DNA from 3 places in the Actinomadura geliboluensis genome. Region 1 is predicted to be linked to each of the others. Evidence: riboswitches for the same ligand, from Rfam matches in the RefSeq annotation. Region 1 holds a riboswitch; each other region holds the start of a gene.
The links. A riboswitch is a leader RNA that binds a small molecule or an ion and turns the genes downstream of it on or off. The one in region 1 is predicted to bind cobalamin.
Positions count from the first base shown of each region.

Region 2: another riboswitch for cobalamin. It lies ahead of metE (5-methyltetrahydropteroyltriglutamate--homocysteine S-methyltransferase); the one in region 1 lies ahead of bluB (5,6-dimethylbenzimidazole synthase).
Region 3: another riboswitch for cobalamin. It lies ahead of cobN (cobaltochelatase subunit CobN); the one in region 1 lies ahead of bluB (5,6-dimethylbenzimidazole synthase).

Region 1 is NZ_JBICUA010000023.1:5,762-9,828, forward strand. Features, by position in the region: gene ACGFI1_RS43445 (SDR family NAD(P)-dependent oxidoreductase) at 120-857, opposite strand; gene ACGFI1_RS43450 (TetR/AcrR family transcriptional regulator) at 989-1,627, shown strand; gene ACGFI1_RS43455 (NUDIX hydrolase) at 1,624-2,070, shown strand; cobalamin riboswitch at 2,089-2,283, shown strand; gene bluB (5,6-dimethylbenzimidazole synthase) at 2,316-2,942, shown strand; gene ACGFI1_RS43465 (glycosyltransferase 87 family protein) at 2,839-4,017, opposite strand.
Region 2 is NZ_JBICUA010000007.1:321,717-325,783, reverse strand. Features, by position in the region: gene metE (5-methyltetrahydropteroyltriglutamate--homocysteine S-methyltransferase) at 1-1,489, opposite strand, end outside; cobalamin riboswitch at 1,606-1,823, opposite strand; gene ACGFI1_RS23845 (hypothetical protein) at 1,821-2,321, opposite strand; gene ACGFI1_RS23840 (serine/threonine-protein kinase) at 2,368-4,067, opposite strand, start outside.
Region 3 is NZ_JBICUA010000003.1:747,840-751,906, reverse strand. Features, by position in the region: gene cobN (cobaltochelatase subunit CobN) at 1-1,856, opposite strand, end outside; cobalamin riboswitch at 1,909-2,032, opposite strand; gene ACGFI1_RS13670 (precorrin-3B synthase) at 2,104-3,204, shown strand; gene ACGFI1_RS13665 (precorrin-8X methylmutase) at 3,237-3,854, shown strand; gene ACGFI1_RS13660 (precorrin-2 C(20)-methyltransferase) at 3,854-4,067, shown strand, end outside.

The sequences.
Region 1 (4,067 bases):
ATGGTCTGGGGGCGTCCGCAGCCCGGGCGGCTGCCACCTGTCGACGCGGCGTGTTCTCAGGTGCTTGCGCGTTGGCTTATCGGCGTGGAGGTGTGCAGGGGCGGGGGAGGGGTGCTTGGTTAGCGGGTTTGGTCGGTTGGGCGGATGAGGATTTCGTTGACCGCTACGTGTTCTGGCTGGGTGAGGGCGTACACGACGGCGTTGGCTATGTCTTCGGGCTGGAGGGTGCGCATGGACGCGGCCATCTGCTGTGCGGCTGCCCGGGTCGCCGGGTCGGAGATGTGGTCGGCCAGTTCGGTCGAGACGAAGCCCGGTTCCACGATCACCACGCGGACGCCCTGGGCGGTCACCTCCTGCCGGAGTGCTTCGGAGAACGCGTTGACGCCGAACTTCGTCGCGGCGTAGACGGCGCCGCCCGCTGATGCGATCCGTCCTGAGGTCGAGGAGACCTGGAGGACGGTGCCCTTGCTCTTCAGCAGGTGCGGAAGGGCCGCGTGGACGGCGTACATCGAGCCGAGCAGGTTCGTTTCGACCATGCGGGTCCATTCGGTGGTGTCGGCGCCTGCGATCGGGCCGCTGAGCATTACCCCGGCGTTGTTCACCAGGACGTCCAGGCCGCCGAAGTGTTCGACGGTCGCCGCTACTGCGGCCTGCACTGACTGCTGGTCTGTGACGTCCAGGTTCAGGGGCAGTACCTCGCCTGGTGCCTTGTCCGCGAGGGTCGCCAGGCGGTCGGCTCGGCGGGCGCCGGCGGCCAGGTTCGCGCCTGCGGCTGACAGGGCCAGTGCGGTTGCCTCGCCTATGCCTGAGGACGCGCCGGTGACCAGGACGATCTTTCCGTCGAGCTTGTCGTTCATGGCTTTCCCTTCGATGTGCGGTCTGCGCTCCGGTCAGACAGTAAGCGGACCGGGTGGTCACCTTAGAGTAGCTCATAAGCGGACCGATTGGTCACGTTAGGTAGAGTGGTCGCCGGAGGAAGGAGCGGCACATGGCCAGGAGCGTCCCGTCGCGCAGTGATGCGGTGCGGAACCGCCGGCTGCTGCTGGACGCGGCGGCCCGGACGTTCGCCGAGCGCGGGGTCGAGGTGTCCATCGGCGAGATCGCGGAGTGCGCCGGGGTGGGCAAGGGCACGGTCTTCCGGCACTTCTCCTCCAAGGCCGACCTGCTGGCGGCGATCATGCTCGGCATGCTGGACGAGCTGGAGAGCACCGGGACCGCGCTGCTGGAGGCCGACGATCCGGGGCGGGCGCTGCGGGAGTTCATGGCCGCCGGGGTGGAGATCTTCGTCAGGGACCGGGCGTTCTGCGAGGTCGTCGGCCGGCCTTCCCTGCAGAGCGAGCAGGTGCGGGAGGCGATCCAGCGGCTGCGCGACGTCGCGGAGGGGATCACCGACCGTGCGCGGCGGCAGGGGGCCGTGCGGCCGGACGTCACCGGCACCGATGTGGTCCTGCTGCTGAGCGGCATCCAGCACACGGCGGCGCCGCTACTGGATCATGAGCCACAGGCTTGGCGGCGTTATCTCGAGCTGGCTCTTGATGGGCTTTCCGCCGAGTCGCGGCCGGACCTGCCGTATCCGCCGCCGGGTCGGTTGTCGCTTGTGGGAGCGGAGGGCGGTCCTGGCGGTTGAGCCTGCCCAGGATTCGTGTCGCCGCTTATGTGATCAGGTACGGGCCTGGTCCTGAACTGCTCGTTTTTGATCACGTGGGGATGCCGGAAGCGGGGACTCAGGTGCCTGCGGGTGGTGTCAGGGGTGGTGAAGGCTTGGTGCGGGCGGTTTTGCGGGAGGTTTTTGAGGAGACGGGGCTGAGCGATGTCTCGGTTGTTCGGCGGATTGCCGTGGAGGAGAAGCCGCATCCGTGTACTGGGGAGTCTCGCCGGACGTCGTTCTTTCATCTTGTCGCGGGGGCCTCTGTGGCTGACGCCTGGGAGCACGTGGTGGATGGTGACGGGGGCGATGCGGGGTTGACGTTCGCCTGCCGGTTCGTGTCGTTGCCGTTGGCGCGGCCGCTCGCAGATGACCAGGGTGCTTGGCTGGGGCTCGTTGATACGGCCTTCGTTCGTGACGACTGACGGCTGTAGAGTCGCCGGTGGCATTGACTGACGCGGGGTGCCCCTTCGTGGGGAGAATCGGGAAGCCGGTGTGAATCCGGCACGGGCCCGCCGCGGTGACCGGGGAGCTGTCGTCCACGCGCGTTTGCGCGGCCACTGGCCGGAAGGCTGGGAAGGCGGGCGGTCCAGCGTCGATCCGGGAGTCCGAAGACCGGCCCCGCTCCACGCGGCCGCCTTGCGGCGGCCCTACGCAGCGGGAGCCTGCCATGGAGCTTTACGACGTCATCCACCGTCGCCGCGATGTGCGCGCCGAGTTCACCGGTGCGCCCATTCCGCGGGACGTCCTCGACCGGGTGCTCGCGGCGGCGCATGCCGCGCCGAGCGTGGGGCTGTCGCAGCCCTGGGATTTCATTCTGGTGAGGGACGTTCGGCTTCGGCGTGCCTTCTATGAGCATGTCCAGGGGGAGAGGGCTGTATTCGCTCGTGACTTGCGAGGGGATGCGGCTGAGCGGTTCGGGAAGATCAAGATTGATGGGGTTCTGGAGTCCACTCTTTCGGTTGTGGTCACGTACGACGCTGCTCGGGGTGGGCCTGCGGTTTTGGGGCGGCATGCGATCGCCGATGCTGGACTGTACTCGGTCTGCCTGGCCATTCAGAACTTGTGGCTGGCCGCTACGGCGGAGGGTTTGGGGGTGGGGTGGGTTTCGTTCTACCGCGAGGTCTTTGTGCGTGAGTTGCTCGGCATTCCGGGGGACGTTCGTCCGGTCGCCTGGCTGTGTCTGGGGCCGGTCAGCCGTCTGCAATCCGCTCCGGATCTCGAACGGCACGGGTGGCGGCAGCGGCGGGAGCTGGATGCCGCCGTTCACCTTGATCGGTGGGCGGGGCGGTCCTGAGGCGGATCGCCATGTGGGCCAGGAAGGCCACGCCGGCCAGCAGGTAGCAGTTGGCGATCGGGGTCAGGAAGATGTGGAAGCCGTATTGGAGCGGGTGGCCGTTGTGGGGCGTCCACCAGAGCGGGGAGAGTGCGAAGAGGGCGTAGGCGGCCAGGGCGGTTTTCCGGTTGTTGTTTCTGAGGAGTACCGCCAGGGCGGGGACGATCCATACCCAGTGGTGCGCCCAGGAGATGGGGGAGACCAGTAGGCCGGTCGCGCCTGTGACGGCTGTGGCGGTCAGCCAGTCGCCTCTTCTTGCCCAGAGGACGGCGATCGTCAAGCCGATCGCGGCGATCGTCAGCGGGATGGCGGTGTACCAGTCACCCACTTCGGCCGTGCCGCGCAATATGCGGTTCAGGGTGCCGTAGGGGGATTGGTTGCTGATGTACGGGACGCCCACCCGGGACGTGTCGTAGAAAGTGTCCAGCCAATAGACGCGGGACGCTTCCGGCGCGATGACGTAGGTCAGCAGGGTGCAGGTGGCGAAGGTGGCCGTGGCGGTCACGGCGTCCTTCGAGCGCCTCGTCAGTAGGAGCAGGACGACGAAGATGGCTGGGGTCAGTTTGATCGCGGTCGCGATGCCGATGGCGATTCCGGCGGGGCGGCCTTGGGCGGCGCGGTGCATGTCGGCCAGGACGAGGGCCAGCAGGAAGAGGTTGACCTGGCCCAGGAAGAACGAGTGGTAGACCGGTTCCAGAAGGAGGCCGCCCGCTACGACGGCGATGAGGGGGACGTGGCGGCCGGTCAGTTTCATCGTGATTCTGCATGCCCATATGAAGGCGGCCAGTGCGGCGAATTGCCAGATCACGCGGGCCAGGGTGAGGGGCAGCAGGGAGAGGGGGGTGAAGAGGGCGGCGAAGAAGGGGGTGTTGGTGAACCAGTGGTCGGCCAGCTGCTCCGTGTAGAGGCGGGTCCCGTCGGTTATGGCGTCTCCGCCCAGCCAGTAGATGCGGAAATCCAGCGAGTCGTAGGTGATGGAGAATACTGCTATTGCTGCGACTTCGATGGCCAAGAGCAGTGGTATCCAGCGTTTCATGCGGATAACGGTGTCGATGGGCCCAGTTTTTGCGCATCGGGCCGTCGCAC
Region 2 (4,067 bases), on a different contig from region 1:
TGGCGGCGTAGCCGTCGAGCCGCTCGGCGAAGTACTGGACCATGTCGTTGCGTTCGGGTTCGCCGTGGACGAGCACGTCGAGCCCGAGGTCCTCCTGCAGCGCGATGACCCGGGCGATCTCGTCCCGCATCGCCGCTTCGTAGGCGTCGTCGGTGATACGGCCCGCCCGGTGGTCGGCGCGGACCTTGCGGATGGCGGAGGTCTGCGGGAAGGAGCCGATCGTGGTCGTCGCCAGCTCGGGCAGCTTCAGCGCGTCCCGCTGGGCGGCGAACCGGGTGGCGCGGTCACCGCGGCGAGCGTCGGCGAGCGTGGCCACGCGGGCCCGGACGCCGTCGTCGACGTCCGGCGAAGGAGCCTGCGCCCGAGCGTCGGCGGGAGGCTTCTCCAGGCGCAGCGCCTCGCCGAGTGCGACGACCTCGGCGACCTTCTGCCGCGCGAACGCCAGCCGTTCCCGCACCGCCGGATCGAGGCCGGTCTCGGCGTCCAGGTCGATCGGGACGTGCTGCAGTGAGCAGGAGGTGCTCACGATCACCTGGTCGGCCAGGCCCAGCAGCACCGCGTAGGCGGCCTTGGCGCGGTGCGGTTCGGCGCGCCAGACGTTGCGGCCGTCCACCACGCCCGCGACGACGGTCTTGCGCGGCAGCCCGCCGATCGAGGCGAGCACGTCCACGTTGCGCGGCCCGGCGACGAGGTCGAGGCCGACGGCCTCCACACGGGTGCCGCCGAGGATGCGCAGCGCGTCGGCGCCGACCGTGCCGAAGTAGGTGGCGACGAGCAGGCGCGGCCTGGCCGGCAGCCCGCCCAGCCGCGCGTAGGCGCGTTCGAGCGCGGCGAGTTCCTCGTCGGTCCGGTCACCGACCAGGACGGGCTCGTCCAACTGCACCCAATCGGTGCCGGCCCCGGCCAGCCTCTCCAGCAGCTCCGCGTACACGTCCACCAGCCCGTCGAGCAGGTCGAGCGGACGGAACCCCGCGGGCGCCCCCGGAGCGGATTTGGCGAGCAGCAGGTACGTGAGGGGGCCGACGAGCACCGGCCGCGTCTCGATGCCCAGCGCCTTGGCCTGCCGATACTCCGCCAGCGGTTTGGCGTCGGCGCCCTCGGCCAGCCGGAACCGGGTGTCCGGACCGAGTTCGGGGACGATGTAGTGGTAGTTGGTGTCGAACCACTTGGTCATCTCCAGCGCTGGGACGTCCTGGACGCCGCGCGCCATGGCGAAGTACCGGTCCAGCCCGTCCAGGTGCCGGTAGCGGTCGGGTACCGCGTCGACCAGCACGCTGGTGTCGAGCACCTGGTCGTAGTAGGAGAACGTGTTGGACGGGACCATGTCCAGGCCCGCGTCGTGCAGTTCCCTCCACACGGAGCCGCGCAGGTCCGCGACGGCCACCTCCAGGGCGGAGGCGTCGATGCGTCCGGCCCAGTAGCCCTCGGTGGCGGACTTCAGTTCACGGTTCGCCCCGATACGGGGATATCCGAGGATCGTGGTTCTCATGGCGGCTTCCCTCGCTGTGCCACAGGCGGCGCTGCGGAAGGGGACGGACCCACGCCGTGCATGCGTGTGCGCCGGCCGCCGACCCTCCCACGAGGCCGCAGACCACCGCGCGCCGGCCGGCGCGCGGGCGGAGGCAGGTCTTCGGACTCGCGGACGTCGCTCCTACCGGAGTAGGGCGTCCTACTGGCCGTCGCTTCCCAGACCGTGGGCCCAGTGCCTATGACGGCGGTCGTTCCCGCTCACCGCTGCGGGGCAGTCCCGGATTCTCACCGGGTTCCCTCTTACGACACCCGCACCACCAGGGCGCGGGTGAACCATCCGCACAACGAGTCTAGCCCTGCACACCGGCCGACGGCCAATGTGGTCTGCGGACCAGACCCCCTGCCTCTTCAACGAAGATGGCGAGTGCCTGCTTTGCCCGCTCGCCGCTGTGTTTCACTTCCTCTTTGGTGGCTGCTTCGTGAATCTCCTCGGTGGCGACGAAAGCCTGCTCCGCCAATTGGAACAGCCCAGTACTGTCGGACAGAAGTTGAACGCGGAACAATTCCTGCTGGGCTGTTGCGCGTGCGCGATAGGATTCTTCGCGAGCGTCGTGATGGGCAGTGGAATCAGGTGCGTCCAAACTTCTGTGGGCACGGTCGTACTCGGCGCGGCGATAGTCGACGAGCGCGCCGGCGAAGCTGCTGAACGCGGTGAGTTGTTCCTCCCATAGCTGCCGCTCCCGTGTGAGGCGCTCGGAACGGGTGGAGTTCCATCGCTGAGTCATGGCAGAGACCAGCACGCCTAGCAGTGTGCCCACCACGGCGACGACGCTTCCCCAGATCGCGTTCATGCCATCATTTGATCACATGCGGTCGCCGTTCGGGATGGACACCAGTTCAGACGAGGCGAAAGGCGAGGAGTGCGTTGCCGTGTGCGGCGGCGAGGATGGAGCCGCTGGTGCTGAATTCCCATTGCTTGGTAGAGACGGGGGTTGTTGTGGGGTAGTTCCAGATGATTTCGCCGGTCTTGGCGTCCCACGCATAGAGCCCCGAGTCCGTGGTGCCTGCCACGCCGGTGCAGATCAGCCCGCCGGCGGCGATCAGTGGGACGGTCTTGGACGCGGGGGTGTTGACGGACCAGAGACGCTTGCCGGTGCGGGCATCGAGGGCGACAAGATGCGGGCTGTCCAAGATGTAGGCGCATCTTCCGTCGAGTAGGAAGGCGTGGCCGCCCGGTGAGGTCGGCGTGTAGGTCCACCGTTGTCGGCCGGTGGCCGCGTCCAGGGCGTAGATGGTCGGCCCGTTCAGGTAGACCAGCCCATTGGCCACGGTCGCGTTGAGGGAGAGCGCGTCCTTGTTGTCCGGGGCCCTTGCGGCGTTGGGAAGGTCGGCGCTCCAGGCCTTCTGGCCGGTGTCGACCGACAACGCGTCGAGAGTGGTGTGGGAGGAACTGCTGAAGATCAGGTCACCGTCGCCCGGCACCATGAGCATCGTCTCGCGCGGCTTGGACCATCGGACGGCGCCCGTGGTGATGTTGAGCGCGTGGTACCGGTTCTCGCCTTTCTCCGTGGTCGTCTGGCCAAGGAGGGTGCGCCCCTGGATGCCGATGAGAATGATGGACGACGCCTGCGGCCACTGGCGGATCCAGAGGCGGCGGCCGGTGGTGGGGTCCAGGCCGGTGATCGTTCGATCCCCGCTGAGAGCCAGCAGCCTGTCGGCCGACACCATGAGTTCGGGGAATCGGTATTTCGCCGGTGCGTTGTAGGTCCACTTGACCGTCTGGGACTCGTCCATGGCGACCATGCGGGAGCCGGCCATCGTGTAGATGAGCGTTGGGCCGATGAGCGTCTGGTCGCCTCGGGTCCAGATCTGCCGTCCGGTGGCCAGCGAGTAGCAGCGGACCTCGTCCTCGAAGACCCTGTCGGCGGACGAGATGATGGAGCGGGAAAGGACGTCGAGGGTGACGTCGTCCTCGCCGTCGATCGCGGTTCGCCACAGCAACTTCGGCGGGGAGAGACGATGCCCCTTCCCGTTCTGGGTCGTGGCCAGCGCCGCGGCGGTTCCGCCGCCGATGACGGCCAGTCCAGCGGCGGCGGCCCCGCCGATCAGCAGCCGTCGCCGTGTGTGGGCCCTGGCGAGCGTCCGCAGGTCCAGGACGAGGGTGTCCTCTCGCTGCCGCAGCTCCTCGCCCATGTCGTCGGGGAGCCAGCCGGCCGTGGCCGGTTGGGCGGCCAGCAGCGCCGGCAGCAGCTTCGCGGGCGGACGCCGGTCGGGGTCCCGGCTGAGGCAGGCGGTCACCAGCTGTGCAAGGGAGGCCGGTACGCCGCGCAGGTCGGGTTCTTCGTGCAGGGTCCGATGGATGATCGTGGGGACCGCGCCCTTGCCGAACGGCGGGCGGCCGGTGGCGGCGAAGGCCAGCACGGCGCCGTAGGCGAACACGTCGGCGGCCGATGTGAGCCGTGTTCCGCGGATCTGCTCGGGGGACATGTAGCCGGGGGAGCCGATGAACTGGCCCTCCGCGGTGAGCGTGGCGGTGTCGGCGGCCTTGCTGATGCCGAAATCGATGACCTTGGGGCCGTCCTTGGCGAGCAGGATGT
Region 3 (4,067 bases), on a different contig from region 1:
CGGATCGCGGGCAGCTTCGCCGGGTCCATCGCGGCGATCGTCGCGTGCTCGTCCAGCAGCTGTTCGAGGCGGGCGATGTCGCCGTAGGTCTCGGCGCGGGCCATCGGCGGGACCAGGTGGTCGACGAGGACGGCGTGCGCGCGGCGCTTGGCCTGCGTCCCCTCCCCCGGGTCGTTGACGAGGAACGGGTAGATCAGCGGGACGTCGCCGAGCGCGGCGTCGGTGCCGCACGACGCCGACATGCCCGCGGCCTTGCCCGGCAGCCATTCCAGGTTGCCGTGCTTGCCGACGTGGACGATCGCGTGCGCGCCGAACTCGTCCGACAGCCACCGGTAGGCGGCCAGGTAGTGGTGGCTGGGCGGCAGGTCGGGGTCGTGGTAGATCGCGATGGGGTTCTGCCCGAAGCCGCGCGGCGGCTGCACCATGACGACGACGTTGCCGGCGCGCAGCGCGGCGAGGACGATGTCGCCGTCCTGGACGAACAGCTGCCCGGGCGGCGGCCCCCAGTGCAGCTCCATCTCGCCGCGCAGCTCCTCGGGGAGCGTCCGGTACCAGCGCTCGTAGGACGCGGCGGAGATGCGGACCGGGTTGCCCGCGAGCTGCTCCTCGGTGAGCCAGTCCTCGTCCTGGCCGCCGGCGGCGATGAGCGCGTGGATCAGCGCGTCGCCGTCCAGGTCGCCGGCGGAGCCGTCCGCGGAGTCGCCGACGCCGGGGAAGCCCTCGCCGAGGTCGTGGCCCGCGTCGCGGAGGCGGGCCAGCAGCCGGACGGTGCTCGCCGGGGTGTCGAGCCCGACGGCGTTCCCGACGCGCGAGTGCTTGGTCGGGTACGCCGACAGCATCACGGCGACGCGGCGCTCGGGGGGCGGAGTGTGCCGCAGGCGGCCGTGCCGGACGGCGATCCCGGCGACGCGCGCGGCCCGCTCCGGGTCGGCCCGGTACACGGTGAGGCCGTCCTCGTCGATCTCCTTGAACGAGAACGGGACGGTGATGATGCGGCCGTCGAACTCGGGGATCGCGACCTGCGACGCGGCGTCCAGCGGGGACAGCCCGTCGTCGCTCGCCTCCCAGTCGGCGCGGCTCGTGGTGAGGCACAGGCCCTGCAGGATCGGGACGTCGAGCGCGGCGAGGGCGCCGACGTCCCACGCCTCGTCGTCGCCGCCGGCCCCGGCGGTCGCGGGCTTGGACCCGCCCGCCGCGAGGACGGTCACGACCAGCACGTCCGCCCGGCGGAGGGTGTCGAGCAGCTCGGGTTCGGCGGTGCGCAGGGACGAGCAGAAGACGGGCATGGCCTGCCCGCCCGCGTCCTCGACGGCCGCGCACAGCGCCTCGGCGAACGCGGTGTTCCCGGCCATGTGGTGGGCGCGGTAGTAGAGCACGCCGACGACGGGGCCCTCGGTGGTGCGGGGCTCGCGTTCGAGCCGTCCCCACGTCGGCGTGGCGGCCGGGGGCGCGAACCCGCGCCCGGTCAGCAGCAGGGTGTCGGTGAGGAACGCGTGCAGCTCGGCGAGGTTGGCGGGCCCGCCGTGCGCGAGGTAGGCGTGGGCTTCGGCGCACACGCCGCCGGCGACCCCGCCGCGGAGCCGGGACAGCTCCATCAGCTCGGCGTCGGGGGCCTGCTCGCCGCCGAGGACGACGACCGGGCGGGGGCCGGCGAGCAGCGCGTCGAGCCCGTCCTCCCAGGCGCGCCGGCCGCCGAGCAGCCGGACCACGACGACGTCGGCGCCCTCGGTCAGGCCGGGCAGGTCGGCGGCGGTGAGCCGGGCGGGATTGCCGAGGCGGTAGGCGGCGCCGGACGCGCGGGCGCTCAGCAGATCGGTGTCGGACGTCGACAGCAGCAGCACGGTGCCAGCGGACACGGCCGTTCCTCCCCTGGGGTCCTCGCCCCGGTAGCGGGTGTCGCGACGGCAGGAGTCTCCTGGCTCCCGGATCGATGCTCGCCCCGGCCTTCCCGTCCGTGCGGACAGTGGCCTCAAGCGGGGTTCGCTCCCCGGTCACAGTGGCGGGACCGCGCCGGATTCACACCGGCTTCCTCCCATTGCCATCGCCTGGGGAGAAGAGTACGGCAGCGCGGCCCGCCCGCAAAGTGTGGTTAACATCCTCCCCGTGCCGATTGCCAGACCGCACGCCGACGCGTGCCCCGGTGCGCTGCGCACCCACGACGCCGCCGACGGACCGCTGGCGCGCGTCCGGGTGCCGGGCGGCGCGGTGTCGTCCGCGCAGCTCGGAGTGCTCGGCACCGCCGCCCGCGAGCTGGGCCGCGACGTGATCGAACTCACCTCGCGCGGCAACGCGCAGCTGCGCGGCGTCCGCGATCCGGCGGCGCTCGCGGCGCGCCTGGAGGCGGCGGGGCTGCTGCCGTCGCCGTCCCACGAGCGGGTGCGCAACATCGTCGCGTCCCCGCTCGGCGGGCGCGGCCCGCGCGGCGTGCTGGCGACGGATCCGCTGGTCACGGCCCTCGACCGGGTGCTGTGCGCGAACCCGCGGCTGGCCGGTCTGCCGGGCCGCTTCCTGTTCGCGCTGGACGACGGCACCGGCGACGCCGCCGGCCTGGACGCCGACCTGACCTACGCGCCGGACGGCCTCCACATCGCCGGGACGCGGGTCTCCCTTCCGGCCGGTGACGCGGTCGCGCTGCTGGTCGCGGCTGCGGAGGGATTCCTCGACGTCCGGGGGGACGCGTGGCGGGTGGCGGAGGTGCCGGACGGCGCGCGGCTCATCGCCGGGCGGCTCGGCGCGAGCGCGGAAGAGCCCGGCGCGCCTCCTGAGCCCCGGCCGCCGCGCGCCGGGGTCGTCCGGCAGCGGGACGGGCTCGTCGCGCTGGAGGTCGTGCCGCCGCTCGGGCGGATGTCGGGCGCGCAGGCCGAGGCGCTCGCCGGGGTCTCCGGCAGCGTGCGGATCACGCCGTGGCGGAGCGCCGTGCTGCGGGACCTGGCCTCCGGCGAGGCGGGAGAGGTCGCGGCGGTGCTGGCTGAGGCGAGGTTCGCGGTCGACGCCGCGTCGCCATGGGTCGGCGTCACCGCCTGCACGGGGAGCCCCGGTTGCGCGAAGTCGCGCGGCGATGTGCTGGGCGCGGCGCGGCGGTGGGTCGCCGGGCTGGAGCGCGCACCCGAGACGCCCGTCCACTGGACGGGATGCGAGCGGCACTGCGGGACGCCCCGCGGCCCCGTCGTGCTGAGAGCGCCTGAGTCGGCTGAGAACGGCTGAGTCGTGCTGAACATGCTTGAGGAGCAGCGGTGATGGAGTACGTCCGGGACGGCGCCGAGATCTACCGGCGGTCCTTCGCGACGATCCGCGCGGAGGCCGACCTGTCGGGCCTGCCGGACGACGTCGCGCGGGTCGCGGTGCGGATGATCCACGCCTGCGGGATGACCGACCTCGTCCGGGATCTGGGCTGGTCGCCGGGGGTGGTGGCGCGGGCGCGGGCGGCGCTGCTCGACGGCGCGCCGGTCCTGTGCGACGCGCGGATGGTCGCGTCCGGTATCACGCGCGCGCGGCTGCCGGCGGGCAACGACGTGGTGTGCGCGCTGGGCGAACCGGAGGTGCCCGCGCTGGCGGAGCGGCTCGGCACCACGCGCAGCGCGGCGGCGCTCGACCTGTGGCTGGACCGGCTGGAGGGGTCGGTCGTGGCGATCGGCAACGCGCCGACCGCGCTGTTCCGGCTGCTGGAGCTGGTGGCGGCGGGCGCGGGGCGTCCGGCGGCGGTGCTCGGGATCCCGGTCGGGTTCATCGGCGCGGCCGAGTCGAAGGAGGCGCTCGCCGCGAGCGGGCTCGACCACCTGGTGGTGCGCGGGCGGCGCGGCGGCAGCGCGATGACGGCGGCGGCGGTCAACGCCATCGCCAGTGAGGCGGAGTGATGGCGGGACGGCTGTTCGGCGTGGGCGTCGGCCCCGGCGATCCGGAGCTGGTCACGGTGAAGGCGGCGCGGCTGATCGGCGAGGCGGACGTGGTCGCCTTCCACTGCGCGCGGCACGGCCGCAGCATCGCCCGGTCGGCGGCCGAGCCCTACCTGCGGGACGGCCGGATCGAGGAGCAGCTCGTCTACCCGGTGACGACGGAGACGACCGCCC